3 regions of the Paenibacillus sp. NRS-1781 genome follow, and region 1 is predicted to be linked to each of the others. Evidence: predicted binding sites of a transcription regulator. Region 1 holds the regulator's gene; each other region holds the start of a gene.
The links. Region 1 encodes Rex, which represses fermentation and respiration genes when NADH is low (regulators of the CRP and FNR family bind a similar motif). Its sites were predicted from a motif close to TTGTGAAATATTTCACAA; they were not measured.

Region 1 (10,599 bases):
CTTGGCTGCACGAGTACGAGCCTCCCGAAACAGCTCACGGACACGGCCTGCACCAACACCTACGTACATTTCAACAAACTCACTGCCTGAAGCGGCAACAAATACAGAATTGGTATAGTGCGCAGCTGCCTTTGCCATCAGTGTTTTCCCGGTCCCCGGAGGGCCTGTAAGCAAAACACCTTTTAATGGACGAATGCCAAACTTGGAAATTTCATCATGACGATTCAAAAAATCCAGCGCTTCACGCAGCTCCTGCTTGGCGCTTTCTTGCCCGCCAATTTCCTCAAAAGTCAGCTTGTCCGGGCCATTCTTTTTACGTTTACGTTCTTGCCCGGCCCCTACAGCCAAGCCTCCACGTGCATGCATGAGCATTAACAAGCCGCTGAGCATCAAACCTACGATAAGAAAAGGGATAATATTCACCCCGATAAAAATGAGAAATATAATGGTGACCGGCACAATGCCGATTAGTGTTTCCTTGATCCATCTAGGCATTAGGCCATACCCCCATTTGCTGAGATTGACGTGGCAAAACGATAAACTTGGTCGCTTTGCCTTCGCTGAGTCGGATATAGACGTTGTTTGAATCCATATCGGTATCGGCCTCGATACCGGTTTTTTTCTTTTTCATCTGCTCAACGGTAGATGAAATTTGAGTGTATTTTTTATTCTCCATCGCTTCAGCTACCGGAAACATGGCCTCAGACCACCACTGGTTCAACGCTGGATTGGAATGATCCGCAATTTCCAGCTTAACTGTACGGCTGCCAATGATGGACTGTCCTTTTTGCTTAAATACATTGACTAATCCGGCGACATCTGCCTGCGGTTTGAGATCCAGATTCAAAACAACCTGATCCGGTTTAATATCTATTTGAGCGCTTGTGACGCCGGGATATTGGGAAACCAGTTTTTCCAGAGGACTCTGCATTGTAACCTGACGGTAAATGAACCACCCTCCGAACAACAGCGATGCTGCCAGAACCGCCGCAACAACGATAGGAACTGCACGTAATTTCAAATAACATCCTCCTCTCAAAATGTAAAACACAGAAGACACGGGACGAATGTCAACACATAAACCAGACTGCATGATCTATAGTGATCAGCAGGTCTTTTTCTATCATTTTTGTCTATCACTTATAAATTATAGTATATCATAACGTATATCTAATATCGAAGGCAATGTGTGGGGGAGTTGGGGGTAGGCAAAATCCTTGGTTATGGTGAGACGCTCCGTGAATGATTTGATCTTACGATCGCTGTTGCCATGGGATTCTTTTGATTATATAAAACATTTAACGGTTAGAATCCCATGACAAAGGCGAACGCTATCGCTTCTCCAGATTCAAATCCTCCACTCCACTCCGCTGCTGCACAGTCATAAAGATGAATTTTGCCCTAGGAGGGCAGTTGGGTAGGTAGGCAAAGATGCTTCGCTGGCTTGCAGCCAAGCTTCGCGAGGGGTGTTAGCTAAAAAGACGTAAATACGAAATTCCATCGTATTTACGTCTTTTTAGCGTGTAAAACCCAAAACGGAGATAAACGCAGCGGCGTCCGTGCCTTCTTACACCAGCTCTAATGAAAAGAGTGGTGCTTGGAGTGGCATCATGGCGGTCAGCCAGCGGAATGAGCCATTGAATCTGAAGAAGCAACAGCGATCGTAAGATCAAATGGACTACGCAGCGCTCCTAGCACTCCCAAACCACCATCAGCCACTCCCCACAGCACTCTAATAATTAGGCAAAATATACTTTATCCCCATCGCTCCCCCATCCGAGAAGCGATAAAAGGTATAGTAATGATGACTGCCGTCATCGTAAAACAACTGCCACACATATTGACCGTTAAACACACTCGGCTCAAGTCTTACAATATCTATACCTGGAAGCTGTTGCTGGATCATGGCTGTCATTTTTTGCTCGTCGACTCCGTTTTTCAGTAGCTCGGTATGAACACTGCTATTATCTGCGACAGGCACATTAGGTTGACCCTCCACTTTTTGAAAAGGGACCCACACCATAATATTTTCATTCTGAGCATTTTTCCCTTGAACTACCCAGTATACCTGATCCCACACCGACTTCCACGTCTGAGTCGTGGTAACCAGACCACCCGATTGTTTGGCCTTTACGATAGCGGCATTTCTCTCAGTCACCTGGTCTTGAGTAACATAGGAATAATACCAGAAAATGCTGACCAGGATCAGTATGACGGCCAGAATGGCGACCACTATCCATTTTTTCTTATTTTTCAAACCTGTGCTTCCTCTCTAAGGGGATGTGACACCTGAATTAGCGCGACAGCAGCCCTTCAAAGGCGGCTTGTGCCTCATGCTTGATACGTTCCTCATCCATAGTCAGGCACTCACCGTTTTTCACAACCTGACGACCGTTAACCCATACATGGGCTACGTCTTTGGCGCTTGCAGAGTATACCGCATGGGAAATGAGATCCGTACGCGGCAAGAAATGAGCCTGATTGAGATCAAGCGCGATAAAGTCAGCCTTGTTGCCTGCTGCCAGCGCCCCTACCTCATTCAAGCCAATCGACTTCGCTCCGTACTCCGTTGCTAGACGCAACGCCTCACCCGCAGGAACTGCGGTTGGGTCGCCAGATACTCCCTTGTGAATGAGTGCAGCCAGACGCATTTCCTCGAACATATCCAGGTTATTGTTACTGGCGGGACCGTCTGTTCCGAGAGAGACAGTAACGCCTGCACGGAGCAGATCAGGCACTCTTGCCACACCGCTCGCCAGCTTCAAGTTGCTGCCCGGATTATGCGAAACCGCTACACCACGTTCAGCCAACAAAGCTATTTCTTCGTCATTCAAATGAACAGCATGGGCAACAAGCGATGGACGGGAGAAAAAGCCGAGCTTATCCAAATGCGCAACCGGGCGCAAGCCGTAGTCGCGTACGTTTTGCTCTACTTCGGCAATCGTTTCGGACATATGCGTATGCAACGGTAAGTCCAACTCATGCGCAGCCTGCACGAATTTTTCGATAAACGCAGGCGGACACGTATACGGCGCATGCGGAGACATCATAGTCGTAATGCGACCGTCTGCTTTTCCATGCCAATTACGCGCAAAATTCACAGCCTCAGCCAGCTTGATCCGCTGCTCTTCCTCCGAACATAATCCAATCGTTCCACGCATCAGACTGGCACGAATGCCGGACTCTTCAGCTACACGAGCCACCTCGTCCATATGATCATACATGTCCAAAAAGGTGGTTGTACCACCTTTCAGCATTTCCAGCACGGACAAGGACGTACCCCAGTACACATCCGTAGACGTAAACTTGGCTTCCATCGGCCACATTTTTTCCTGAAGCCATACTTGAAGAGCCAGATCGTCCCCATGCCCGCGCAGCAGAGACATCGCCGCATGACCATGTGTATTAATCAGGCCAGGTAAAAACAGCAGCCCGTTACCATCAATTGCTTCCGTCTCTTCCTCACCCGCTGGCAAAGTCTCGCCAATATAGGTAATGCGGCTGTCCTCCACGATCATATAGCCGTGGATTACCCCCGCTTCCGGTCTGTTCACGGCAAAAGAGCCGTTCTTAATCATCCATTTATTTTCCATCATGTTGCATATCTTCCTTTCCGTCTTCCAAATAATAAGCGAGGCTTAACAAATCTGTTGTAAAATCTGTGACATGTATTCGAATATTTGCTGGTGCTTTGAGAGTGGTCGGGGCAAAGTTCAAAATCGCTCCAATCCCGCTATTTATGAGCCTGTCAGCCACGTTCTGAGCTTCAAAATCCGGTACGGTAATAATCCCGATCCGAATGTTTTGTTCCTTCACGGTCGCTTCCAGTTCATCCATTGGCTGTACGACCAGCGTATTGATCTTGGTTCCGACCTTATCTGGCACAGCATCAAATACTGCTACAATTTTCATATTGTCTTTTAAATAAGCATTATAATTCGAAAGGGCTTGCCCCAGATTACCTGCTCCGACCAATACCACGTTAATTTGCTGATCGATTTTCAGGATATGGCGTATTTTCTCGATAAGATAAGTAACATCATAGCCGATACCCTTACGGCCAAAATCTCCAAAATACGCTAGATCCTTACGAATTTGAGCCGGATTCAAATCCAGTCTTTGTCCTAACTCCTGGGAAGAGACCGTAGCCACCTCCCGTTTGTGCAGTGCATTCAGATAACGTAAATATACGGGTAACCTCCGTACGACAGCCTCTGAAATTTTATCTGATTTCATACATGCTCCCCCTAATTGTAACGGATATATATAGATGTCCGTCCGTTATACCTCTGTCTCCGGGGCGGATTGGAGCCACTCGGCGATACGGGGCACCATTTGCTCCGTCGGCATATGCTCCATTTTTGGTCCCGGTAACGAGTACAAAAAGTGCTTCCCGTAATAGGATTCGATCACACGCGTATCATAAACGATAACAACCCCGTGGTCGCTCGCGGTACGTACCAAACGTCCAAATCCCTGTTTGAAGCGAATGACAGCCTGTGGAACAGACAGCTTCATAAAAGGATTTTTCTTCTGCTGCTGGAGCAGCTCACTTTTAGCCTCCAGCAGCGGGTGATTGGGCGGTTGGAACGGCAAGCGGACGATAGCCAGACACGTCAGCGCCTTGCCCGGAATATCGACGCCTTCCCAAAAGCTGCTGGTTCCCAGCAACACAGAAGCTTTAGCTTCCTGAAAACGTCGGGTCAGCTTGCTGCGACTCCCACTGTCCACGCCCTGCCCCAGCACGGTGATGTCACTGGATGCTAACGCCTCCTTAAGCGGCTCATACACCTGCCGGAGCATGCGATAGGAGGTAAAGAGAACGAGCATTCTCCCCCGCGTCGCTTGGGCAGTCGCACCTAGCGAGCTGACGAGCATATCTACAAAATGCTCATCTCCTACACTGCCCTTCACGCTCGGGAAATCCCTTGGAATGACTAGCAACACCTGATCCCTGTAGTTAAAGGGTGACGGGAGCTGCGTAGTCATCAGCCGCCCTTGATCTGCGGCCTCCTGCAAGCCGAGCTGATCGGTCATGTACTGAAACGACTTATCCACCGACAAGGTAGCAGACGTCAGAATAATGCTCCTTTTCTTGTCAAAAAACATTTCTTTCAGCTGGCGGCTCACATCGACGGGCACCGCATAAAATTGTAGCGACTTGCTGCGGAACTGTCCGCTCGCTTCGAGCCAATATACGGTCGTCTCATCATCCATCCGCATGAAAAAGCGCAAGCTTTCCCTAATGCCTGCCAAATCCTTAAGCAGCCCCGTAATATCTGTAATGAGGCTGTCAGCCGCATAATCGTCATGTTCTTCCTTCACATCGAGCATCAGCTTGTCGCCCCTGCGCAAAATTTCGCTCATCGTTACATAAAGCTGATTTTCCAGCGCAGCAGCCTGATCCCACTTGGCAGGCTTGGCCGACGGCTTGAGACGGGAAGAAAACTGCCCTGTTTCGCCCGGTGTCGCATCACTTCGCTCCGGCAGCATGCCAAACAGCTTGTCGCTCAGCAGATCCCAAGTCTCCTTGACCTCCAGCACGAGCGGATACAGTTGGTCAATGGTAGAAGCCCAATCGGTCGATTTCTCATGCCCCGACTTTGCCAACTGCTGACGCAGCGAAGGCAATTGTCCGTTCTTGCTGTCCTTGAACAACCGGGTCAGCGTATGCACGAGTGTGAAATATTTCATATGCATGCCCAGGTGCTTACCAGCGACTTCCTCCAGATGATGCGCTTCATCAATGACCAGATGCTCATAGCTCGGCAACAGCTGATGACTCGCTTTTACGTCCGTAAAAAGCTTGGAATGATTCGTAATGACCACATCGGCTATTCCCGCCTCGTGGCGCGCACGATGATAAAAGCATTTGCGAAACCATGGACAAGAACGACCAAGACAGGACTCTGAATCACTGGCCACCGTTTCCCAAAAATCTCCGCCACGATTGCTCAGATTCAATTCTTCATCATCACCGGTTTCTGTTAACGTCAGCCAGACAATCATCTGGGCCGCTGTAATTAAATCTTCCTTCGGCGTTGCGAAGTCTCTTCTGTTTATTTTATGTTCAAACTTACGCAGACACAAATAATGTCCCCGGCCCTTAAAAATGGCAGCCCGGAACGGGAAAGGGATCACCTTGGTCAGCATCGGAATATCACGCTCGCGTAATTGCTCCTGCAGGTTGATCGTATGCGTACTAACCATGACTCGCTGTCCATTTTTCACACTGTGATATAGCGAAGGGAGCAAATAACCGAGGGACTTGCCTGTCCCCGTACCCGCCTCGATCAACAGGTGCTTGTCCTCACTCAGCGCCTGATTGACACCCTCAATCATTTGCGTCTGCGCTTCGCGTTCCTCATATTGGCTCAAGGATGAACGTAAATTGTCTCGCACATCATCCATGTATTCCTCAAAGGAAACGCCTGCCAGCGGATTGGGATCGTCCTCTCTGCGAGGGGCATTTAGCTCCGTCCAATCCTCTACCTTCAGCGCAAGCTGACGAAAAAACTGATGACCTTCCAAATCCTGAATAGGATCATGCTCTTTGTCTTCACGCACCCCGTCCAAAAACCATCCGAGGTCACTGTCTTCCTCCGCGAACAAATCGCTGAGCCGCTGTATCGTAATCAAAGGCAGCGCGTGAAGCTCATCCAGACATTTTAAAAACACTTCAGCCGTAGCCAACGCATCGCTGTCTGCCTGATGAGGTCGGTCATGCGCCAGCCCGAACTCAGAAGAAACAAAACCCAACTGATAGGAAGATAGCGATGGAAACATGATTTTCAGAAAATCCATCGTATCCAAAATTCTTCCAGTAAACGGCAAGTACCCGCACCGATCCAAAGCGTTTTGCAAAAAATTAAAATCAAACGCCACATTATGACCGACCAGCACGACATCGTCCAGCATAGGCACAAGCTCCATCATCATCTCTTCAAGGGCAGGAGCCTCCTTGACGTCATCGTCTGTAATCCCGGTCAACCCGGTAATAAAAGGCGGAATGGATCTGCCAGGGTTCACATAAGAACCGTAAACACGGGAAATGCTGTTATCATGATCTATAATTGCAAGTCCGACTTGAATGATGTCATCCGCGGACTGGGTGCCTGTCGTTTCAAAATCCAATACCGCAAATTTCATTCGGGCTTAATCCTTTCTTTTGACACATACAAAAATAATAACTCTGTATAACAGCATATCAGAAGATCGCCTGTTTGGAAATTAAGGCAGCCAAAAAAGACGATGCACACACCGCCTGTGAAGGTGGGCATGCCTCGTCTCAATCGGAAGTCTGACAACTACAGCCAGGTCATCATGGAGCTGTCGTACCGAAGCATTTCGGCACCAGACAAACAGGCCTCCATATTGTGCAGCGGCTCGAGCAATGCAGGATCGAACTGATGCGCGAGAGCAAAACATTTTTGCGCCTCCTCTACATCAGCCTGCTTCGCCATAAGACAGCCCAGAGCATTATAGATGACCGCTTTCAGCCCGGACTGCTCTGTCAGGTGCAGCACCTTCTGAAATTGGCTCACAGCCTCCGCTGTATCCTCCAGTTGAAAATACGCCATCCCCATATACATACGGCTCTGCCAGCTGTTCGGAAAATGCTGTAGCACCTGTTCAAACTGACAGATGGCCTCAGGATACATGAGCAGTTGGTAATACCCTTGACCCCGAGTAAAGGCTGGCAGCTCCTTTTCAGGCAGTGCCTTTTCAGATAGCTCCGTGCCAGACATACAAGACTCTGTGGAAAAACCGGCAGCCCGCAGGCGAACCATTTTTTCCTCAAAGGCCAGCCATTCATCCATAATTCCATCACTCATTCTCCGCAGCAAACTCCAGTGCTGTAGCAACTCCTGCCTGCGGGAGCCCTGGGCTGATGGGTAATGCTTCACGATATCATCTAACATGCTGTTCATTTCTGCGAATACATGCTGGAACATGTGCATCCCGCCCTTACGAAAGATGGATTAATACACTCACATCTTTCGCTTAAAGGGCGGGTTTCATCCGTACTCCCATTCATTACAAGATCGTGGCGTGTACTTCCTTGTTGGCCGTTTGGGCCGGTTTATTATGTTCATCGACGAATACAACGGTCGGTTTGTATGTTTTGGCCTCTTCATTCGACATGGAAGCGTAGGAAATAATAATGACCGTATCTCCAGGCTGCACCAGACGCGCTGCTGCGCCGTTGAGACAAATTACGCCGCTGCCACGCGGTCCTGGAATAACGTAGGTTTCCAGCCGGGCTCCGTTGTTATTGTTCACAATTTGTACCTTTTCATTCTCCAGCAGATCGGAAGTCTCCATTAAATCCTCATCAATGGTAATACTACCCACATAGTTGAGGTTGGCTTCGGTAACCGTCGCCCGGTGAATTTTGGATTTCATCATCGTTCTAAACATGGGAGAGCACCTCCGCCTTCTGTATTCTTATATTGTCAATCAGCCGGGTGTTCCCAAACTTTACAGCCAGGGCTACAATGATGTCTTCTTCAACATCGCTTAGCCGCTGCTCGGGAGGAAGGGGCTCCAGGCCGGGGAAGGTTAAGATTTCAATGTAGTCAATGTCTGCCAAAGGTGAAGAAGTAATAGTGGACTCCACCATTTGGTACAGCTGAAGGATCGTAAGCGAGTTTTGCACAACATCCTCGCTCACTTCACACACCTTACGCAGTGAATGTGACAGTACCAACGCCTGCTCTCGCTGTTCCGCGCTCAAATACACATTACGCGAGCTGAGGGCCAAACCGTCGGCCTCTCTGACGATGGGGCAAGGAACGATGGTGACATTCATATTGAGGTCGGTCACCATCTGCTGGAGCACCGCTACCTGCTGCGCGTCCTTCATGCCGAAGAAGGCCAGATCAGGACCTACCATATTAAAAAGCTTGGCAACCACGGTGGTCACACCGTCAAAATGCCCTGGACGTGAAGCACCACATAACCGATCCGTTAAAGAGGATACGCGAATTTTCGTACGGGTTGGCTGCGGATACATTTCTGCTACAGTTGGCAAAAATACGATATCCACACCTTCACGCCGCGCCACCTCCAAATCACGCTCTTCATCGCGGGGGTAGCTGTCGAGATCTTCATTAGGCCCGAATTGAATCGGGTTGACGAAAATGCTCAGTACCACCGTATCTGCCATTTCACGCGCTTTGTGCATTAAACTTGCATGGCCTTCATGCAAATACCCCATCGTCGGCACAAAGCCGACTGTATGTTGCTGTGTAGCAGCACCAAGCTGCCGACGTTCAGCAATTGCCTGTCGAAGCTGAGCCACTTCTCTTACGATAATCATGACCGAGATTCCACCTTTGCCTGCTCTATCTTGTGTCCGTAGAGAGCCTCTACAACGCTGTCGTCGGCGCTGAACACATGCTCTTTAGCCGGGAAGGCTCGTCCCTTCACATCGCTCACATACTGCTCAATGCTGGTGCGAATCAAGCCGCCAACATCGGCATAGGTTTTGACAAAACGTTTGTTGTAATAAGGTGAAGCATATTGAATCAGATCGTGATAAACAAGCACCTGACCGTCACATCCGCGTCCTGCACCAATTCCGATGGTCGGAATGGATAGTTCTTTGGAAATAGCCGTTGCCACTTCCTCAGTCACCAATTCCAGCACGATGCCAAAGGCACCCGCCTGCTCCAGCGCCTTGGCGTCTGCCAGCAGCCGCCGTGCGTCCGCTTCGTCCTTGCCTTGAATGCGGTAGCCGCCAAGTTGATTGACCGACTGTGGTGTAAGACCGATATGACCAAGTACGGGCACGCCTGCCTGAACAGTCGCTTTTACGACGTCGGCAATCTCTGTACCGCCCTCCAATTTGACAGCATGCGCATGTCCTTCTTGCATCAGCCGACGGATGCCCTGAAGGCTTTCCGATACGCTGCTGTGATATGTCATAAACGGCATGTCCGCTACAATAAACGTATGCTCCGCGCCTCTGGCTACCGCTCGGGAATGATACACGATGTCATCCAGTGTTACGGGAATGGTCGAATCATAGCCGAGTACGACGTTGCCCAGCGAGTCACCCACGAGAATCATGTCAATTCCCGCCTCTTCGGCTATTTTAGCCGAGGGATAATCATAGGCGGTCAGCATACTCAGCGGAATGCCCTCCTGCTTCATTTTTTTCATTTTCACAATATTCAGTGCTTGCTTGCCTGCCATGGTACATGGCTCCCTTCCATCTTTTTTTGGCACAAAAAATAACCTTTTATGAGCGCCTGTACAATTGCGTCATCAAAAGGTCCGAACAGCCAAAAAAGACACTCATTTTGAGATCGTCCCTTCTGTCTCGGTCCTGTTCGGCTCAGAGCAGAATCCAACGTAACCTTCAAATGAAGTTATGATGGTCTAACTTGCTTGCAGTGGTGGAGCATGTGCCCCGGAGTGCAGCTCGGACCGTCCGATGCCGCCTCCTGCACAGTATAACAAAAAACATCCGCTTTTTCACGTGAAATTTTGCATAGAAAAAGAACAATTATAGTCGCTATGCTCAGCTAAGGCTACCCCTGCAATTGTACATCACCGGAAACGACCTGTATTCGCTCTCCTTGCTTCGTTTCA
Region 2 (10,599 bases), on a different contig from region 1:
TGGGCGACGAGACGGCGGCTGGAATTGGTACGAGTGTGAAGCGTCAGCGGCTGTTGCTGTTGGGTGCAGCCGTGGCCCTATCCAGCGCCAGTGTGTCTATGGCTGGAGGTATTGGCTTCATTGGGCTTATTGCGCCTCATCTGGCTCGCCGTCTGGTTGGGCCAATGTATCAGCATTTGCTGCCGGTGGCCTGCTTTGTCGGAATCGTCATTTTGGTCACTGCGGATACGATTGGACGCTCTGTGTTTCAGCCGAATGCGATTCCGGCGGGTGTGGTGGTTGCTGTGGTAGGGGCTCCGTATTTTTTATTTTTGCTGTCCCGTACGAAATGACGGATGGAATAGGTACATAAACCAACAAGCTGAAGCTTTCTATATAGATCATTTTATATGGAGATTTTATGACATAGGAGGAATAGTAATGACAAATAATGGTTCCTATTATTCAGGATTCAAGCGTTCATGGGTGGGCATGGTTCTTATTTTATGTATGGTGATGCTATCCGCTTGTGGACCAGCAGCAGACAACCAAGCTGCCGATACGAAAGCGGCGGACAACGGTGAGAAAACGGTCAGCGCGGATTCGCGTATTGCCTCGATGTCCATTCATTTAACGAACAATTTGCTGGCGCTGGGCATTACTCCGGCTGGTTCGGTCATTGGCGGAGATGTGAAGGACTTTTTGCCGCATGTAAAAGATCGTCTCCAAAATACCCGCAAGCTGGGCGTTGTCACAGACCCGGATATGGAAGCTGTGCTGGAGCTGCAACCTGATCATATTTTTCTCGACAAAAAATATTCGGGAACCGATGTAGCCAAGTATGAAAAAATCGCGCCAACCGAGGTCTTTGATCTGGATGAGGGCACATGGAAGGACCAACTGAAAAAAATAGCTGTTATGGTCAAGCATGAAGCGCAGGCGGACGCTTTCCTGAAAGATTACGACGCTCAGCAGGAACGAGTTAAAAAGCTGATTCATCAAAAAATCGGCGACGGAACCGTGATGGCTGTACGTGTGACGGCGAAGGAAGTCCGCGTAATGGGCATGAAGCGCCCGGTAGGCCCGCTGTTGTATCAGGATTTGGGCCTGAAGCCAGCCAAGGGTGTGGAAAAGATCAACAAGGCATATCAGGTCGTATCCCAGGAGGTTTTGCCGGATTATGATGCCGATGCGATCTTTGTCATTATCAGTAAAGGTGCGGATGCCCAAAAGGTGTACAAGCAGCTGGAAGGAAACGCGGTATGGCAAGGACTCAAAGCAGTGAAGCAGGGTCATGTTTACATGCTGGACGGACAGCCTTGGCTGGACTATTCGGCGATGGGACACAAAATCGCGCTGGATAATGCAGAGCAGCTCTTTTCCAAATAAGCTTTAGCGTACAGCAAAGCCGTATCCCTTGATGCATCTTATTGCAGGCGGGGAATACGGCTTTTTGGCACGAACAAAAATCGGGCAGCTCCAAGTACAGATGAGGCTTGCGTCTTATGAATGTTTTTTGCGTAAAAAAATCGGCTTGAGACCGATGAAGCCGATGGCGGCAAGGATCAGATTCACCCAGGGCGAGATGCTGAACACGGGCAGTACGCGGCGCAGGGCCAGCCCGGCGACGAGAATCACCACGACTAACACGACATACAGCAAGATGGATTTGAGGTCTATGCGGGGCTTCACGGGCGTATAGTCCTGCTGTGCTTCCTCTCCTTCTTCCGGGCGGTCCATAAAATTCATCAGCGTTTCAACCAGCAAGATGGCTCCTGCGGCGATGATGATCAGAGTGGACAGGTTAACTTTTTCAAAAGGAGCAACATCTCCGCCTGTAAACGTTACAAACCATCCGATGATTGCCTGTGTCAAGAAAAACATGGACAAGGAAATCCATGCAATAAGTGTATAATTTTTGGATTTATTCATTGCTTCCTCCTGCTTTGCGGGCGTATTCCGGTCTGGCGGAACCGCCAATACGTAACAAAAACAGTATACGTGAGTAAGCTGCGGATGGCAAAAGGCTTTATCTGCGCAATGTATATTACCGCAGCATTCTCCACAAACTGGATAAAGGGTGAGCACGCGGGGCATCCTGAATGTAAATGTGGGGAGGATGTGGCATCATGAAGCTGGATAAGCAGGCGGATTATACGGTTAATAAACGGCTGGAAGCCGCTCCAGTTAGAAACAGCGTGGAGGCCATGCCTGTGAACGTGAGTCATCGGAGCGTTCAGGGAACATCCCCGACGTACCGTATTCTGAATGATGCTGAATGGGCTCAGGATACCGAGTTTGCAGGTGATCTGGGTGAAGAGAGCTACCGCAGCTTATGGCATGAGGATCAGAATAGCGGTGTCTCCTGCAGGTTGGACTGGGAGGGGCGTACGGAGACCCACGAAATGTTCAGGAACAGCTACGAATAGTCTGCGGGATGAAAGTGACTTTCCCTACCAAGTAATGTAATATGGCGCTCTCCGTTATTCGTTGCGGGGAGCGCCATTTATTCCCTTTTTCTCCGTTATAACTGACAGGTTGACAAGGAAGCAGGGCAATGATAGACTGATTTTACTATAAAACTTATTAAACTTATCGGAATTAAAGTGAATGGATATTTTGCTGAGCATCCATGTTACAATATACGTTTGACATATTCGCATTAAATCATTAATTATCAATCATTAATCATTACAAGAAGCTTCACAAGGTGGGGGTGCCCATGCAGCATACAGCTTGGTGACGGTGAAGCTTGAAACAGGGGGACAATCATGATGGAACGGCAAATTGGAATTCGCTTTGAAAATGAGGAGCTGGCCGCAACGATTCATTATCCAAGCAATCCGAATGAAGGAGACGGTCAGAGACGGGTACCGCTCGTAGTGATATGTCACGGATTTGTGGGCAATCGGATCGGGGTAGATCGGTTATTCGTGAAGACTGCTCGTGAGCTTGCGGAAGGGGGATATTTTGTCCTGCGCTTTGATTTTGCGGGTTGCGGGGAAAGCACGGGTGAATACGGTAAGCAGGGGTTGGAGTCGATGATTAATCAGACACGTACCGTGCTCGATTATGCGGTGAATTGTACAGATATCGACCCGACCAAGGTGACGCTGATTGGTCACAGTCTGGGTGGCGCGGTCGCTCTTCTCACAGCGGTACGGGACAAGAGAGTACAAAATTTGGTGCTTTGGTCTGCGGTCGGCTACCCGTTCAATGACATTGTTAAAATTACGGAGCGGAGCGTGTACGATGAGTCCGTGAAAAGCGGTCAGGCCGACTATCTGGGCTATAAGTTCACACCTTCATATTTTGAGTCGCTTGCCCAGTTCCAGCCGTTTCAGGAGGCCGTCAAGTTTAACGGCGATGTGCTCGTTATTCACGGAACCTCGGATGATATCATTCCTGTGGACTATGCATTCCTGTTCCAAAAGGTATTTTGGATGCGTCAAGAGGGACGCTGTGACAAAGAGATTATTTTTCAGGGAGACCACACCTTCTCCTCCGGTAAAGAGCGACAGCGGTTGATCGACCGGACGCTGGAATGGCTGGATGAGCAGGAGAATATTCAGCGGGATTGGCAGCACTGGATGATCTGATTTCAGGCTGCAACGGATTGTATTGGAAATTACGCCTCCACCGGAGTAAAATGGAAGAGTAACACTATACTGGCGTGTGGAGGTTGGCAGCGATGACATTACCCTCAATTTTTGTTGCGCACGGTTCACCGACACTGGCTTTAGAAAACAACGCATACACCAGCTTTCTTGCAGAGCTGGGCGCGAGCCTGCCCCGACCCAAAGGAATAGTCATCTTTTCCGCGCATTGGGATAGTGCTGATCAATGTATCGGGGCGGATGACCGGCATGCGACGTTGCACGATTTCTATGGCTTTCCTGAACAAATGTACACACTTGATTACCCTGCACCAGGCGATCCGAAGCTGTATGAGGAGATAAAGCATCTGTTCAGTCAGCATAACCTGTTCCACCAGCCGGTACGGAACCGGGGACTGGATCATGGAGCATGGGTGGTTTTGCGGCATATATATCCTGATGTGAACATCCCGGTCGTCCCGCTCTCCATTGATTCCAGACGTGCTCCGCAGGAGCAGTATGAGATTGGGCGGATGCTGGCACCGTTGCGTGAACAGGGCATATTGATCATCGGAAGCGGCGGATTGGTCCACAACTTGCGAACACTCAAGCAGACGAATGAGCCAGCAGATTGGGCGGTTCAATATGATAACTGGATCGGTCAGCAGCTTCAGGAATGGAATTTACGTCATTTGTTCCAATATGATAAAAAGGCTCCTTATGCCAAACAGGCGGTTCCCTCTTATGGGATAGAGCATTTTTCGCCGCTGTTTTACGCGATGGGGGCTGCGGATGACCAGCGCTCGGCGCAGAAGCTTTTTCAGTCCTATGTCCTGGGCTCACTGAGTCTCAATTGTTGGGTTTTCGGTCAAGAACGTGATACGTAAATGTGAAAAAAGAACGTTCGAATCTATAAACCACGGCAGCATAGCTGCACAAAAAAACAACCATTAGCCCGGAGGGTAACGGTTGTTTTTTTGGGTAGCTTAAGCTATTTTTCGAGCAGGATCTGCTGGAAAGGTATCTTTATTTTTACGGAACAGTCCACGCAGGAAGGGCAATACCCAACGATCCAAGCCAATCCGTCCAGCGTTTGCGCCAGCAACGACAAGGAAGATTTCAAACAGCAGGTAGATTGCATTGGTGCTTACTGTGCCCGAGAATAGGAACGAGAAGTTCATAACCATTGCCATCAAGGCAGCTAATGTAGTCAGTGTACCAAGAAGCAGGCCAACTCCGACCAGGAACTCACCCAGTGGGATCAGGACGTTGAACAGACCGACATTGGGTAGAGCAAAGGCTTCAAGGAACGAACCCCACCAGCCTTGTACAGCGGGGTGTTCTCCGCCTGTCTTAGCAATGGCCCCCGAGATAAATCCGCCTGCATCGAATCCGCCAGTCAGCTTCTCAAGTCCATGGGTCATCCATTCATAACCCAGATAAACCCGTACTACAGTCAGCAGCCACATCGCTACTTTATTTTCTCGCAACCAGTTGTTAAACATTCAAACCACTCCTCTTTCTTATCTCTTATAATGTTGGTTGTATTTCATTGGTTTGGGATGATCATCTCTGCTACACCCTTATTGTATTAGGTTCAGTTACAGTTATTTGTGATAAAAATCACAAAGTATGAATATTTTTTAAATTTTAATGTCTTCAGATAAGTATTCTATAGTGATGAGGAGCTTCAATCAAGACAAAAACAGGAAATAACGCTTATAATGAGAAAAATGTCTAACTGGAGGGATGAATTTGTTCGGGCCCATTTTCAATCGAAGCCAATGGTTGCGTGTGATGACCTCGGTTTTGCTATGTATGACCATGATGTCCTGTTCTGCTATGTCCAAATCGGGTGAATCAGAACCCGTGCCCCAACCCATTAAGCAACAAACACAGCCGGAAGCGCTTGAACCGTCCAAGGAAACGAATATTCCGGCATTTACAGCTCCGCTTACCGGCCTTCCGGTGGAGCAGCGTGTTCTGGAACGACCGCTTGCGATTATGATTAATAATGCTCCAGCCGCACGACCTCAGGCGGGACTTAGCGAGGCTGACATGGTATATGAAGTTCTCGCAGAAGGTGGAATTACACGTTTGGTAGCTTTTTTCCAAAGTCATGGTGGTGATGTGAAAATAGGTCCGGTCCGCAGCATCCGGCCGTATCTGATTGAGCTGGGCGAAACTTACGGGGCGTTGCCGATACACGCCGGGGGAAGTACAGATGCCTATGCGATTTTACAGCAGCAACGAAAAGAGCATCTGGATGAGATTTCGAATGGGGGAGCTTACTTCTGGAGAAGCAAGGATCGCCGTCCTCCACACAATCTGTACACAGATGTGAACAGACTTCGCCAAGGAAGCGAAAGTAAAGGCTACGCCAAGCAGACGGTGGTTCCGGTATATAACTACCTTAAATTCGGTGAAGCTTCGATCATGGGAGACGGGGAGGCAGTATCTTTGCAAATCCGCTTTTTGCTTAAAAGCTACAAGGTATCTTACATCTACGATCCGTCAGATCAGCAATATAAGCGTTTTGTGAACGAAAAGTCACATGTGGATCAAAACAATAACAAGCAGCTCTCTGCGGCCAATGTCATTGTGATGAGCACCAGGCACCAAATGCTGGATGATGTAGGTCGATTGAGCGTTGAGCTTAAAGGCGGTGGAGAGGCTATGTTGTTTCAACAAGGGAAGTTGATACACGCCGAGTGGCAGCATACGCCCGGTGATGCTATTCGTTTTATGAAAAATGGAGTTGAAATTCCATTGGTACCAGGTACATCCTATATACATGTGGTTCCGGCGGACGTTTCGCTGAACGAGCATGTAAGTGTAGAAGTAAAATGAGGAATCCATAATCCACCTTTCTAGATATAATTTGTCGCATAATGAACTTCCTTGTCGGGCAATGTATACTTAATATTATGAAATTTGCCTTTACAAACTTTACAAAAACATTGATGAGTGTGATAAGATAGCAAAGGTTGTCTAATGCAGTCGAAACAGGTTGCGGATATTTTCGTAAAGGGGTAATCGTTAATGAGATTGAAGAAAAAGGATATATTCTTCGAGACGTTGGAAAATATGGCAGATACAATCGTGCAAGCAGCCGATTACTTTGCCCAACATACTTCAAATCTTCAAGATGTGGTTCTGTTTACTAATGAAATGAAGAAGTATGAAAATAAGTGTGATGATTACACACACACGATTATTACTGAGCTGAACAAGACCTTCATTACGCCGCTGGAACGCGACGATATCATGGAACTGACAACGACCATGGATGATGTGCTGGACGGTCTGGAAGCGACGGCCTCTCGTTTTTATATGTACAACATTACGGAGCCGGACGAGTATATTGTGCAGTTCGCTGATATTTTGCGTCAGTCGGCTTATGAAATCCAGAAGGCTGTACATTTGCTTTCACAGAAGAAGCTGCTGGCCATTCGTGAATACACCATTCGCCTGAATGATTTGGAAAATCAGGGGGATGAGCTGTTGCGTATTTGCATCAAAAACCTGTTTGCAACTGTGACTGATCCCATTGAACTGATTAAACGCAAAGAATTGTATGAACGCCTAGAAACGACAACGGATTCATGCGAGGATGTTGCAAATATGCTGGAATCCATCATTATGCGTAACTCGTAAGGGAGTCCTTTTACATGGATACAAGTTTACTGGTATTGGGTATTGTTATTTTTCTTGCTCTGGCATTTGATTTTATTAACGGTTTTCATGATACGGCGAACGCTATCGCAACCTCGGTATCTACCCGTGCGTTGACGCCGCGTCGTGCGATTATTATGGCTGCGGTTATGAACTTTCTGGGAGCCATATTGTTTACAGGGGTTGCCAAGACGATTGGTGGCAGTGTGGCTGACCCTACCAAGCTTACGAACGGGATTGATATCGTCATTGCGACACTGATCGCAGCGATTATCTGGAATCTGCTCACATGGTGGTTCGGTATTCCTTCATCCTCTTCCCACGCCTTGATTGGTGCGCTGGCCGGGGCTGTGTATGTAGGTGCGGGATCAGAGAAATTGAACTGGAGTGGCTTCATCGGGATTGTTGAGGGACTTATTTTCTCCCCGCTGATTGCTTTTGTTATTGGTTATATTGTGATGATCATTTTAAAATACGTTTTTGCTCGTCGCAGTCCGCATACGGTGAATAAAGGTTTTCGCACGATGCAGGTCATTACGGCAGCGCTTCAATCGTTCACGCACGGTACGAATGACGCTCAGAAGGCAATGGGGATTATTACATTTGCACTCGTTTCAGCGGGGTATCAGGATCATCTGGAAGTGCCAATGTGGGTTAAAATTTCGGCCGCAACAGCAATGGCGCTTGGTACGTCTATTGGGGGCTGGAAGATCATCAAGACGATGGGCACCAAGATTTTTAAAATCGAGCCGATCAATGGCTTCGCCGCTGATATTTCCGGAGCTTCGGTTATTTTCACAGCCACGCTGCTTCATTTACCAGTAAGCACCACTCATGCGATAACTTCGGCTATTTTGGGTGTTGGTTCTGCGAAGCGTTTTTCCGCTGTGCGTTGGTCGTTGGCTGGTAGAATTATCATTACTTGGGTTATTACCATTCCAATTTCTGCTTTATTGTCAGGACTGATTTTCAAAATTCTTTTTTAGTTCATCATTATTTCTAGGGAATAAGTACACACTATGGGATACACAATAAGCCTCCGTCCGCTTTTTGCGGCAGGGGCTTATTGGCATTAAAGAACAAACACAGGCCCAGTAAACCTTACTCGACCAGAGAGGTTCATGAAACATTTCAAAAAATATCTGACATCAAAGTAGTCAATTTTTGATAACTCCTGTAGAATAAACAAAAAACTTTGAACCGTTCAACTGACTGGAGGAACTTATGCAAAAATCCGGAAAAATAATAGCACTCATGATTTGTCTGTTTTTTGTGGTTGCCCTGGCCGGTAATTTTGGCGTAGTGGCACATGCAGAAAACATAACAAAATATGATATCGGCACGGATACAACGTTCGCGCCTTTTGAGTTTGAAGATGTAGGCGGTAAATTTGTCGGAATCGACATGGATCTGCTGGCTGCTATTGCCAAGGATCAGAATTTTGACTATACCATCAAGCCTCTTGGCTTTAATGCGGCAGTGCAGGCCCTTGAAACGAATCAAGTGGACGGCGTTATTGCCGGGATGAGTATTACAGATGAACGTAAGCAAAAATTTGATTTTTCTGAACCGTATTTTGATTCAGGTGTCGTCATGGCGGTCCGTAAGGATAATGATACGATTAAGCGCTATGAGGACCTGAAAGGGCAGCGTGTTGCTGTCAAAACGGGAACCGAAGGCTACACGTTCGCAGAGTCCATTAAGGCCAAATATGGCTTTACGACGGTTCCGTTCGATGATTCCTCTCAAATGTACGATGAGGTTAAGACTGGAAACTCAGTTGCATGTTTTGATGATTATCCGGTGCTGGCATACGGAGTGACACAGAATAATGGACTCAAGCTTGTGACGGATAAGGAAAAAGGTGGTTCTTACGGTTTCGCTGTAAATAAAGGGAAAAACCAGGAGTTGGTGGAGAAATTTAATGCAGGGCTTGTGAATCTCCGCAACAGCGGGGAATATGACAAAATCATGTCCAAGTATCTGGGCGAATCCGGTAAAGGTGCGGCACCTGTTGAACGTGGGCGCTGGGAACTCATTTCCGCTTCCCTGCCTTCGCTGATCAAAGGAATGGGAAATACGCTGCTGTATACACTTGTATCCCTGCTGGTAGCTTTTGTGCTGGGTCTGGTGTTTGGCTTTATGAAGGTGAGTCACAATAAACTGTTCCGTGGTATTGCCACAGTTTTTGTCGATGTATTCCGTGGTATTCCGCTGATCGTACTTGCTTTCTTTATTTACTTTGGTATTCCGCAGGCACTGGATTTTAAAATGCCGCTCTTTGTCGCGGCTGTACTGACGTTGTCTCTGAATGCGGGAGCTTATGTGACGGAGATCATCCGTGGCGGTATTCAGTCCATTGATCCGGGACAAATGGAAGCTGCTCGTTCTCTTGGGTTGCCATACCGGACGGCTATGCTCAAAATCATTTTGCCGCAGGCTGTGAAAATCATGATCCCGTCGTTTATCAATCAGTTGGTTATTACGTTGAAGGATACTTCGATTTTGTCCGTTATCGGCCTGGTCGAATTGACCCAATCGGGTAAGATCATTATTGCGCGGACGTTCCAATCCTTTGATATTTGGCTGGTGGTTGCGGTGATGTATCTTATCGTCATTACAGTCCTGACCAAAATTTCCAACCGTCTTGAAGGGAGAGTTCGCCGTGGGTAAAATTATCGTCAAGAACCTGAAAAAAAGCTATGGCAGTAACGAAGTACTGAAAGGCATTGATATGCAAGTACAGGAAGGCGAGGTTGTCTGCGTCATTGGCCCCTCGGGTTCGGGGAAAAGCACGTTTTTACGTTGTGTGAACATGCTGGAGGAAATTACCGCAGGCGAGGTCATCGTGGATGACTACAACTTGAGTGACAAGAGTGTGGACATTAACAAGGTCCGTGAAAATATAGGCATGGTGTTTCAGCATTTCAACCTGTTCCCGCATATGACGGTGCTCAAGAACATTATGTTTGCGCCAACAGAATTGGGTAAACAGTCCAAGGCAGAGGCCCGGGAGACGGCCATGAAGCTGCTGGAGCGTGTGGGCTTGTCTGATAAGGCAGATGCCTTGCCAGGACAGTTGTCTGGCGGTCAAAAGCAGCGCGTGGCGATTGCACGCGCGCTGGCCATGAACCCGGATATTATGCTGTTCGACGAGCCGACCTCGGCGCTTGATCCTGAAATGGTCGGAGAAGTGCTTGGCGTCATGAATGATCTGGCCCGTGAAGGTATGACGATGATGATCGTGACGCATGAAATGGGTTTTGCACGCGAAGTAAGCGACCGTGTCGTGTTCATGGATGGAGGCTACATCGTCGAGGAAGGAACGCCACAAGAGGTATTCGGTAAT
Region 3 (10,599 bases), 160 kb from region 1:
ATATTCAGGCTTCGTTCCAGACCGGTTTGCAGCTAACCCCGGCTCTCTGTACTGGACGTCAGACCCTACTCATCCCTTCGCAGGAAAACATTATAATCCAAAATATAACCAAACCCGCATAGCTATGTCAAGTCAATCCCTTCCCGGTACGGTCAGCAAAACGATCTTTATCGGATCTATTCGCCCTCTTTTTAGCAGGAGGCACCAGATCTACACCGCCTGGATGAAAGGGATGGCACTTTGCTATACGTTTGGCGGCCAGCCAGGAGCCCTTGAACGCACCATGCACCTCCACCGCCTCCAACGCGTACTGGGAACACGTCGGATAGAAGCGGCAGGTCGGTGGCTTTAATGGTGAAATATAGGATCGGTATAACTTAATCGGAGCTTGAACCACTCTGCGTGTGGTAATCTTCATTTCAGTAGCCTCCGTGGCTGTGAGTGTGACCGCTCGCCTGTTTGTATCCCCCATTAGAATTAGCTTTTGCTTGCCCGTTCTTCTTCTGGCATTCCTTGCAATAACCGAAAATCTCAAACTTGTGTTCAACGATTTGGAACTGATCTGTCGTATCTGTCATCTGCATCGGGCAGAAAGAGATCGGTAAAGTTTTCTGACAGCTCAGGCAAATCATATGATGGTGGTGGTGATGCTCATTGCAGCTCACCTTGAACTTCATCCCATCCTCAAAAGATACCTGCTCCAGCACACCCAATTCCTGCATCACACGCAAATTACGGTAAACGGTGTCAAAACTGAGTCCGCTGTATTTTTTACCCATATATTCATAAACGTCTTTTGGGGACAGATACCCTTCATTCTCGGAAAATAACGTGGCCAGCGTCTTGCGCTGATCCGTAATACGCAGCCCCTGAGCGGACATTGTTGCGATAATCTCATCCTTTGTCAGCATGCGTTTCACCCTCCCCTGTCTGTAGTTTCAGGTTATCTGATGCAGGCTTAGGCTTGCATCTACTTATTATACCACGATTAAAGCCAAAGTTATAAGAGATATTCGCACTCTTGATAAAGAAAAAGACGTTCTCCTGTGCTGAAACCGAATCCACAGCAGGAGAACGTCTTTATTCTGTAAGTGATCTGACTTTAAACGGTGAATGATGAGACCCTTCGGTCTAAACCGATAAACAAAACCGGATGTTCATATTAATTTTTAATAGCTGGTAATGGCATAACTACCACGGAAACTGGCAAGTTACTGCCCGCAGCCGCAGTGAAATACATCTCTACACTCTCCTCGATATGACCTGTACGATACAGTACACTCATCTCATTCGGAGCCCACACGGAGCCGTTCGTCGGGATACCCACGACCTGATTATTTACCATAGCATAGCCAGAGTATTCACCACCACGCGGGTTAAATGTAATCAGGGAATACGGCGCTACGCGATCCAGTTTAACCTTATACACAACACCAAAATTACCCGCATTGGAGGAAGAAGAACCGTCCAGACCGTCTGAACCAAGCAGGTTCGGGTCTACTTTATTGTCGCCAAGAACGATACGCTGAGTTGTTTTACCAACCTCCTCCGTATATTCAAGCGTAATATCCGAATTCGCATACGTTCCACGGTTATGAATTCCGTCCTTAGGCAGTTTTGCCAGAGTAGGCATTGCAATTAATGGATCTGCATTTGCATCTAACACAACAACTGTGTATTGAATAGGTTGATCCGTATACAAGTCAGATAAGAGAGAAATGACCTGTTTTTGCTTAATTTTTTGTGCATTTAAATCCTGTAAAATAATGCGGCTTTCGCCTGGATTCAGAACTGTGCTGGAACGTTTGCTTCCATCCTGCATGGATTGAAAGTACCGCTGAATCGAAATCTTACCCGCAGCTGTCGCAAACTCAGATGGGCCGGCGAAACCGGAATTTTCGACGTTCAGATTGGCAGCAGTAATATTATTGTTGGTTGCGATAACGTACATTTTTACATCTCTGCCCGTTTCATTCACATGATGGACGAGTATACGTGTGCTGCCTGATCCCATTTCCTGATACACAATTCCATCCTGGAATACACGTTCTGGGCTGTTAGCACGGATCAGAAGGCGTGGTGCAGATGTACTGGTTACCGGAATGGTAGCCATGGTAGGCACCTGACTACCGTCTACACTGTATTTATCACCAAAAGGTGTAAAGATTTTGTTGAAATCATCTTCGTTGTATAGCAGCTCATTCGTAATCTTAATCGTTTGACTTACAGTACCTGTTGCACCATGCTTGTCAGTCACGGTCAGCGTTATGGTCACATCACCCGGCTCGAAAAACGCCAGCTTCTTATTCACCCAGTCACGCTTGGTGATGGCATTTTCATCGTCCGTACTCAAGTCGGTAATGGTAATTTTTTCACCCATTTTGTATTCTTTTTTATCAGTCGTAAACAGAGCGACCGGCGGTTGGTTGGGCGGTCTTACTGTGATGGTCACGGAGTATGGATCACTCCAGTTCCCTGCGGAGTCAAGAACAGAATAGGTAACTGCATATGTACCTGGCTCTTGAAATACGTCCTGCTTGCCTTCCCAACGTTGATTCACAATAGGAAGACCTGTAGGAGAAGATTCCTTCGTCAAATACGTAACTTGGGTTTCGCCCGCATAGATTTCTTTTTGCTGAACCGTGAAGGAAGCTTTTGGCTTTTGATTCAAATCCATAATAACCTGTTTTGTTGTATTATTTACAGTATAAGGAATATTCAAGGCCTGTGTAATAGAAGTCAACGGCACCATAAATACGTTCTTTTGCTGGAATGCCGGTCCCTTCATTTGTCGAGCCTCACCGTTAACCGTATAAATTTTGCTGTCAGTCTTGAAGCGTAGCACGTCTGTACCTTGGGTGATAACGGTTTCCTTGGTAGCAGTGTCATAACTAAACTGTAATCCGACGCGGCTGACAAGCGAACGGATTGCTACATAAGAAACACCGTCCTTGACTGTCATCGGCTGAGTCGCCGTGTACACCTGTCCGTTTTGTTCCATTTTTGCGCTGTTCAAATACAAAATCAGTTGATTTGCACTCATGGATGTTGGAGAACCACCAGGGTTGGTGAGCGTTCCGTCCCCACCGTATACATCATTGGATACGTTCGATCCGTTGGTTGTATCCGTCGGCAAACCGGACAATGGATCATTGGATACGCCTGTGTTAACAGGTGTCACCATGTCATTTTGTGTTCCAGTGCTATCTTGTCCCCCGATGCTATTATCAACGCCGGAATTTGTGACATTGGCCTGAGCCTGCTGTCCGCTAACCGAATCGGTGGATTGAACAGTGGATACTGCTTCTGCTCCTACAGGGGCTACTGCAGCCACCTGAGCTACCGCAAGCGCGGTGAGCATGGTCCATTTCTTGAAATTCATTGTCTGTCTCCTTCTATTACCAAATTATTATCATCCCCGTAAAAAGTCATACTATTAGACGCGGATGTTGCCCAAAAGTTGCTGGGAATTTTGCTGAACATAAAAAAAAGGGATCTTTCTCCTGTGGCTGCAAGAAATACTACAATAAAAAAAACGCCGCCCCATCTGACCTGATGGGGCGGCGGCTTCATAAACAGAAAGTATTTTAACAGTCATTCAACATTATTGCAGACGGACGGCGACATGTATCCCTGCAGTCTCCAACCGGCCCTCTTCAATGAGACGATAAGCCCGTTGAACCTCTTCATCTGTAGGGGACGGAACCCCTTCCAGCGGATACACCTTGCCGAGCATTTCCCACTTGTATACACCCATTTGATGGTAGGGTAAAATTTCGAACTTTTCGACTCCGTTCAACGTTCCGATAAACCGTCCCAAATTCAGCAGATCCTGCTCATCATCATGAATACCCGGTACAAACACGTGTCTAATCCACATCTTGCGTCCTTGTTCAGACAACCAGCGTGCCGTACTTAACATACGGTCATTGGACTTGCCTGTAAGCTTAATATGCTTGTCGTTGTCAATATGCTTAATATCCAGCAACACCAAGTCCGTTACGTCCAGCAGTTCTTGGATACGGCCTGCGTCATTAAAACCGTTACTGTCCAGCGTCGTGTGCAAATTCCAGCGTTGCTTCACTTCTTTGAACAGCTCTGCTACAAAATGAGCTTGCAGTGTCGGTTCTCCACCGGATACGGTCAATCCGCCTCCCGAAGAACGGTAGTAGGCTAAATATGGCTCAATTTCAGCCAATACCTCCTTCAGTGTCATTGGATTGCCTTCATTTAAAGCCCAAGTATCCGGGTTATGGCAATATTGACATTTTAACAAGCATCCTTGCATAAAAAGCACGAAGCGGATGCCGGGACCATCGACGGTCCCGAAGGTTTCCAATGAGTGTATGTGACCTTTCAGCATGTTGCATCTTCCTTCCCGCATCCGCTATGCGTGCGTCATTGTAATATATAATACGTAAAGCTTTGTTACATTGTACCGTGGAAGGTACGGTTAATAACATCCAGCTGTTGTTCACGAGTCAGCTTGATAAAGTTAACGGCATAACCCGACACACGAATTGTAAGCTGTGGATAGTTTTCTGGGTGATCCATCGCATCCAGCAATTGTTCACGAGCAAACACGTTGACGTTCAGATGATGCGCATGGCTTCCAAAGTAGCCGTCCATCATGGAAACGAGATTCGTTTTGCGTGTTTCTTCTTCTTTACCCAGTGCTTTAGGCACGATGGAGAAGGTATTCGAGATACCATCCAGACTGTGCTCGTAAGGCAATTTAGCTACGGAGCTAAGGGAAGCCAAGGCACCTTTTTTGTCGCGACCGTGCATTGGGTTCGCACCCGGTGCAAACGGTTCGCCAGCTTTACGTCCATCCGGTGTTGTACCTGTCTTCTTACCGTACACCACGTTGGAAGTAATGGTCAATACAGATTGAGTAGGAATCGCATTCCGGTAAGCTTTGTGCTTGCGGATCATGCCCATGAAGGACTCTACCAGTTCTACTGCGATGTTATCAACACGATCATCGTTATTACCGTAACAAGGGTATTCCCCTTCAATTTCAAAGTCAATGGCGATGCCTTTTTCGTTACGGATCGGTTTCACCTTCGTATGTTTAATAGCGCTCAGGGAATCGGCTGCAACGGACAGACCAGCAATACCACAAGCCATCGTACGGACAATATCACGGTCATGCAGCGCCATTTCAATCCGTTCGTAGCTGTACTTGTCATGCATGAAGTGAATAACGTTCAAAGTGTTCATGTACAGTTTTGCCAACCATTCCATCATGGGCTTGAAGCGGCTCAGCACTTCCTCGTAATCCAGCACTTCACCTGTAATTGCAGGATATTCAGGACCCACTTGAGCACCTGATTTTTCATCCACACCGCCGTTAATTGCATATAGCAGAGCTTTAGCCAAGTTGGCACGGGCACCAAAGAATTGCATTTGTTTACCAATTTTCATTGCCGACACACAACAAGCAATACCATAATCATCGCCATAAATCGGACGCATCAAATCATCATTTTCATACTGAATGGAGCTGGTTTCAATGGATACTTTGGCACAATATTTTTTGAAGCCTTCAGGCAATTTTTCTGACCATAGTACAGTCAGGTTTGGTTCCGGTGCAGGACCCAGATTGTACAGGGTGTGCAAGAAACGGAAGCTGTTTTTAGTAACCCGGGTTTCTCCAGTAATGGACATTCCGCCAATGGATTCAGTTACCCATGTTGGGTCTCCGCTGAACAGTTCGTTATAATCAGGTGTGCGCAGGAATTTAACAATACGCAGTTTCATAACGAAATGATCGACCAATTCTTGTGCTTGCTCTTCTGTCATTGCCCCTTCTTCCAGATCCCGTTGAGTATAGATATCAAGGAAGGAAGATACACGTCCCAAGGACATTGCTGCACCATTTTGTTCTTTGATCGCTGCCAGATAGCCAAAATACACCCATTGGAAAGCTTCTTTCGCGTTGTTAGCAGGCTTTGAGATGTCAAAACCATGCTCAGCAGCCATTTGTTTCAGCTCGTTCAAAGCGCGAATTTGCTCGGAAATTTCTTCACGCAGACGAATTACATCTTCTTCCATGGAGTCCACTTCAAGGCTTTTCAGTTGAGCCTTTTTGTCTTTAATCAGGAAGTCTGCGCCGTACAGTGCTACACGACGGTAATCACCGATAATGCGACCACGACCATATGCATCTGGCAAACCAGTGATAATACCCGCTTTACGAGCTGCTCTCATATCATCGGTATAAGCGTCGAATACACCCTGATTATGCGTTTTGCGAATATGAGTGAAGATATCAACAATGCTTTGCGGTACTTCAAAGCCATAGGCTTTGCAAGCGTCGATCATCATCCGAATTCCACCAAACGGCTGCAAAGAGCGTTTGAATGGAGCGTCTGTTTGTACACCGACAACTTGTTCTTTATCCCGGTCTAGATAGCCCGGCTTATGTGAAATAATGGTGGATGGCGTATTCACGTCTACATCAAGCACGCCGCCGTTTGCCAACTCTTTTTTGGTAAGATCGGATACAATATCCCACAGTGCAGTTGTGTTGGCGGTAGGGCCAACTAGAAATTCTTCGTTACCGACATAAGGTAAGATGTTGGTTTCAATAAAATCGTTGACGTTGACTTCTTTAGTCCATTTACCTTTTTTGAAACCTCTCCAGCCAGATTGTTGCTCTTGTAATTCTCTCTCAATCACCGACATGTAAATCCCTCCAAATTGTTTGGTCTTCCGGACTTGTGATTTTTTTCACATTAAAATTGTGTCTCGAGCCCGGCCTTTTCACCGATGCCTTACGCTCAGTGTCGGGACCTTTCTTACACCCTTATTGTAGAATAATGATAGAGTGTAGTATGTGACAAAAATCACAATATAGGTGACATTTATCACTTTATTTTCTTTAGCTTCACGCCCGTACTTTTATCCTTGCCGTTCACCTCCCTTCCCAAACCAACAGGCCCTCTATTATAGAGAGCCTGCGTTGGTATTAACGGGAAAATGCTTAGTCACAAGCCTCTTCGTACCTATATATTATTGGTCAAAACGTCCGTAGAAGGCATTGCGGTATACATCAGCCAATTCGGTAACCAGCGGCAGCTTCGGATTCGCAGTTGTACATTGATCCTCAAAAGCACGGTCAGCCAGATAATCTACACGCGATTCAAAATCCTTCGCATCGAAGCCGATTTGCTGGAACGATTCCTCGATACCGAGTGTTTTGTTCAGTTTGCGGATCGCTTCGATCAGACTGTTAACCCCTTCTTCCGTTGTACGGGCAGGCAGTCCCAGTATGCGTGCAATTTCTGCATAACGCTCATCCGCAACAAAGTGCGAATATTTAGGGAACGAAGCAAACTTCGTCGGTTTTTTCGCATTATAACGAATGACGTGTGGTAACAAAATGGCATTCGTGCGACCATGCGCTGTATGGTATTGTCCGCCCCATTTGTGCGCAAGACTGTGGTTAATACCCAGGAATGCATTGGCAAACGCCATTCCTGCCAGCGTGGAAGCATTATGCATTTTTTCACGAGCCAGTTTGTCGCCACTCAGAGCCGATTGCTCCAGATATTGGAATACCAGCTGAATGGCTTTAATTGCCAGACCATCTGTGTAGTCACTAGCCATTACAGACACGTAGGCCTCGATGGCATGTGTCAGTACGTCCATACCTGTATCCGCTACAGCTGTTTTAGGCAGCGAGTATACAAACTCAGGGTCAATAATGGCCACATCAGGAGTCAGCTCATAGTCAGCCAGCGGATACTTCGTGTTGCCCTGATTTTTGTCTGTAATAACTGCGAACGACGTAACTTCCGAACCTGTACCCGAGGTTGTAGGAATGGCTACAAATTGTGCTTTCTGACCAAGACGCGGGTACTTGTAGATCCGTTTGCGGATATCCATGAATTTTTGTTTCAAGTTGTTGAAATCAGTATCTGGGTATTCATAGAACATCCACATGCCTTTAGCCGCATCCATCGGCGAACCGCCGCCCAATGCAATAATACAATCCGGTTGGAAACGTCTCATCATTTCAGTACCACGTTCTACCGTAACTGTCGATGGATCTGGCTCTACTTCCGAGAACACTTCGATAGCTACTGGTGTTTGGCGTTGGTGTAAATAATGGATGACACGATCCACATATCCGAGTTTCACCATCATAGGGTCTGTGATAATGGCTACACGTGTGATATCAGGCATTTTAGCAAGATATTGAGTCGAATTTTTTTCAAAATAAATTTTGGAAGGTACTTTGAACCATTGCATATTCACCGTACGTTTCGCCACCCTTTTCACATTAATCAAGTTGACTGCCGATACGTTCGACGAAGTCGAGTTACGTCCGTACGAACCACAACCGAGTGTCAGCGATGGAAGGTTGGTGTTGTAGATGTCACCGATCGCACCATGTGTGGAAGGTGCATTTACAATAATACGGCCTGTTTGCAAACGATTTGCGAACCGAGCGATAACGTCCTCATCGTTCGAATGAATAGCGGACGAGTGGCCCATGCCCCCGAATTCCACGACTTCAGCCGCGCGTTGAATACCTTGTTCCGCATTTTTCACTTTATAGCAAGCCAACACAGGACTCAATTTTTCCGCAGACAATGGGAATTTTGTTCCTACCCCTTCAATCTCAGCGACCAAAATTTTAGTTCCTGCTGGTACTGTGATACCACTCATTTCAGCAATTTTTACAGCAGACTGCCCGACGATAGCTGGGTTCACTGCACATTTCTCGACATTCATAGCTCCTTGAGTGAGCTTAGCTGCTTCTTCTTTATTTACAAAGTAGCAACCGTTAGCGATCATCAATTTTTTGACTTGTTCGAAGATTGGCTCTTCGATAATAACCGCTTGCTCGGAAGCACAGATCATACCGTTATCAAAAGATTTGGAGAGGATGAGATCGGTCACAGCTTGCTTAATGTCCGCTGTCTTTTCAATGAAGCAAGGCACGTTACCAGGACCTACGCCCAGAGCAGGTTTACCGCAGCTATATGCCGCCTTAACCATGCCTGATCCACCAGTTGCCAGAATCAGCGCCACATCCGGGTGATTCATGAGTGAATTTGTCTTATCCATCGATGGAGCTTCAATCCATTGAATACAATCGGCTGGAGCACCATGTTTGACGGCTGCTTCAAGCAAGACGCGAGCTGCTTCCGCACTACACGATTGAGCAGATGGATGGAAACCGAAAATGATCGGATTACGTGTTTTAATAGCAATCAACGCTTTGAACATTGTAGTTGAAGTCGGATTAGTCACTGGAGTGATCCCCATAATGATGCCGACGGGTTCTGCTATTTTTTGAAAACTGTCAAAGTCATTATCTTCAATGACACCGACGGTTTTTTCATTTTTGATACTATGATAGACATATTCTGTAGCAAACATGTTTTTGGTGATTTTGTCCTCGTACACACCGCGTCCTGTTTCTTCAACAGCCAGCTTCGCCAGATGCATGTGCTTATCCATCCCTGCGAGTGCCATAGCTTGTACGATTTCGTCAATCTGCTCCTGATTCATACTCATGAAAGCCTGTTGTGCCCGGTTCCCCCGGTCAATCAGTGTTTGAATATACTGCTCAGCGCTTTGCTCTTTTTGGATTACCTCGTTTTTTACAGCCATTTCCCTCATCCTCCTGTTATCTCGTGTACTATCTCTTGTTCACACACTGATCGTAACACAGCTTTTTAAGAGATATTGTGATTTTTTTCACAATCTATTTAAAATTTTATTTTATGAAGTGAATTAAATCACAAAGTTTGGAATTCTGCCACTTTTACCCCCTCTTCTTGCCCCAAAAACGCATAGCACAGGTATATAATGAATTTGAATTGATCAAGTTGCAGATAAAAAAACAAAGGAAACAAAGGGGAAATGGACGATGAGAAACCCTACAAACGTAATGGAAGCCCGCGGCAACACCTGTTGCTTCTCGGAGGCCAGCTTCAACCGACTGCAAGTGATGATGAAGGATCGGGTCATGCCAGAAAGCTCACATCTGTTCTGGGAAGGAGATACAGCGGATAAGCTGTTTTATATCAAGCGCGGACGCGTGAAAGTAACGAAAACAACGGATGAGGGTAAGGAACTTATACTATATATGTACCAAAGCGGCGATCTGATTGGTCAAGCTGATCCATTTTTCGGTACCAAGCACTCCTTTTCTGCCGAAGTTCTGGAGGACAGTGATATCGGTGTTGTCGATCATACGGATTTGGAGCTGCTTATTTGCCAGCACTGTGATTTTGCCATTGACTTTATGAAATGGATGGGGTCCCACCACCGTATAACTCAGACCAAATTCCGCGATCTGATGATGTACGGCAAGCCCGGTGCTCTATGCTCCACGCTAATCCGTCTGTGTAACACTTATGGAGAGCCTCATGGGGAACATATCCTTATTCATAAAAAAATCACTCATACTGACCTCTCCAATATGATCGGTGCCACCCGCGAAAGTGTAAACCGGATGCTGAGTGATTTGCGTAAAAAAAATGCAGTTGAATATGATAATGGCATGATCGTCGTAAAGGATTTGGAAATGCTGCAAGGTATATGTCATTGTGAGCTGTGCCCGCGTGAGATTTGCCG

Region 2: a site for Rex is predicted at 5,187-5,204, ahead of ACIFO6_RS02760 (DoxX family membrane protein). Genes of this name have one in related genera too.
Region 3: a site for Rex is predicted at 9,706-9,723, ahead of adhE (bifunctional acetaldehyde-CoA/alcohol dehydrogenase). Genes of this name have one in related genera too.

What each region holds. Positions count from the first base shown of each region.
Region 1 is NZ_JBITPI010000049.1:157,727-168,325, reverse strand. Features, by position in the region: gene ACIFO6_RS18955 (AAA family ATPase) at 1-495, opposite strand, end outside; gene ACIFO6_RS18950 (hypothetical protein) at 488-1,021, opposite strand; gene ACIFO6_RS18945 (DUF5590 domain-containing protein) at 1,733-2,257, opposite strand; gene ACIFO6_RS18940 (amidohydrolase) at 2,295-3,596, opposite strand; gene ACIFO6_RS18935 (redox-sensing transcriptional repressor Rex) at 3,583-4,236, opposite strand; gene dinG (ATP-dependent DNA helicase DinG) at 4,282-7,149, opposite strand; gene ACIFO6_RS18925 (tetratricopeptide repeat protein) at 7,308-7,955, opposite strand; gene panD (aspartate 1-decarboxylase) at 8,038-8,421, opposite strand; gene panC (pantoate--beta-alanine ligase) at 8,414-9,322, opposite strand; gene panB (3-methyl-2-oxobutanoate hydroxymethyltransferase) at 9,319-10,200, opposite strand; gene ACIFO6_RS18905 (biotin--[acetyl-CoA-carboxylase] ligase) at 10,539-10,599, opposite strand, start outside.
Region 2 is NZ_JBITPI010000010.1:22,654-33,252, reverse strand. Features, by position in the region: gene ACIFO6_RS02790 (FecCD family ABC transporter permease) at 1-332, shown strand, start outside; gene ACIFO6_RS02785 (ABC transporter substrate-binding protein) at 421-1,368, shown strand; gene ACIFO6_RS02780 (hypothetical protein) at 1,483-1,911, opposite strand; gene ACIFO6_RS02775 (hypothetical protein) at 2,109-2,408, shown strand; gene ACIFO6_RS02770 (alpha/beta hydrolase family protein) at 2,754-3,578, shown strand; gene ACIFO6_RS02765 (dioxygenase family protein) at 3,671-4,462, shown strand; gene ACIFO6_RS02760 (DoxX family membrane protein) at 4,562-5,080, opposite strand; gene ACIFO6_RS02755 (DUF3048 domain-containing protein) at 5,325-6,425, shown strand; gene ACIFO6_RS02750 (DUF47 domain-containing protein) at 6,618-7,232, shown strand; gene ACIFO6_RS02745 (inorganic phosphate transporter) at 7,247-8,236, shown strand; gene ACIFO6_RS02740 (amino acid ABC transporter substrate-binding protein/permease) at 8,475-9,923, shown strand; gene ACIFO6_RS02735 (amino acid ABC transporter ATP-binding protein) at 9,916-10,599, shown strand, end outside.
Region 3 is NZ_JBITPI010000049.1:40-10,638, reverse strand. Features, by position in the region: gene yidD (membrane protein insertion efficiency factor YidD) at 128-418, opposite strand; gene ACIFO6_RS18105 (Fur family transcriptional regulator) at 420-911, opposite strand; gene ACIFO6_RS18100 (stalk domain-containing protein) at 1,163-3,382, opposite strand; gene pflA (pyruvate formate-lyase-activating protein) at 3,605-4,363, opposite strand; gene pflB (formate C-acetyltransferase) at 4,429-6,690, opposite strand; gene adhE (bifunctional acetaldehyde-CoA/alcohol dehydrogenase) at 7,018-9,630, opposite strand; gene ACIFO6_RS18080 (Crp/Fnr family transcriptional regulator) at 9,890-10,599, shown strand, end outside.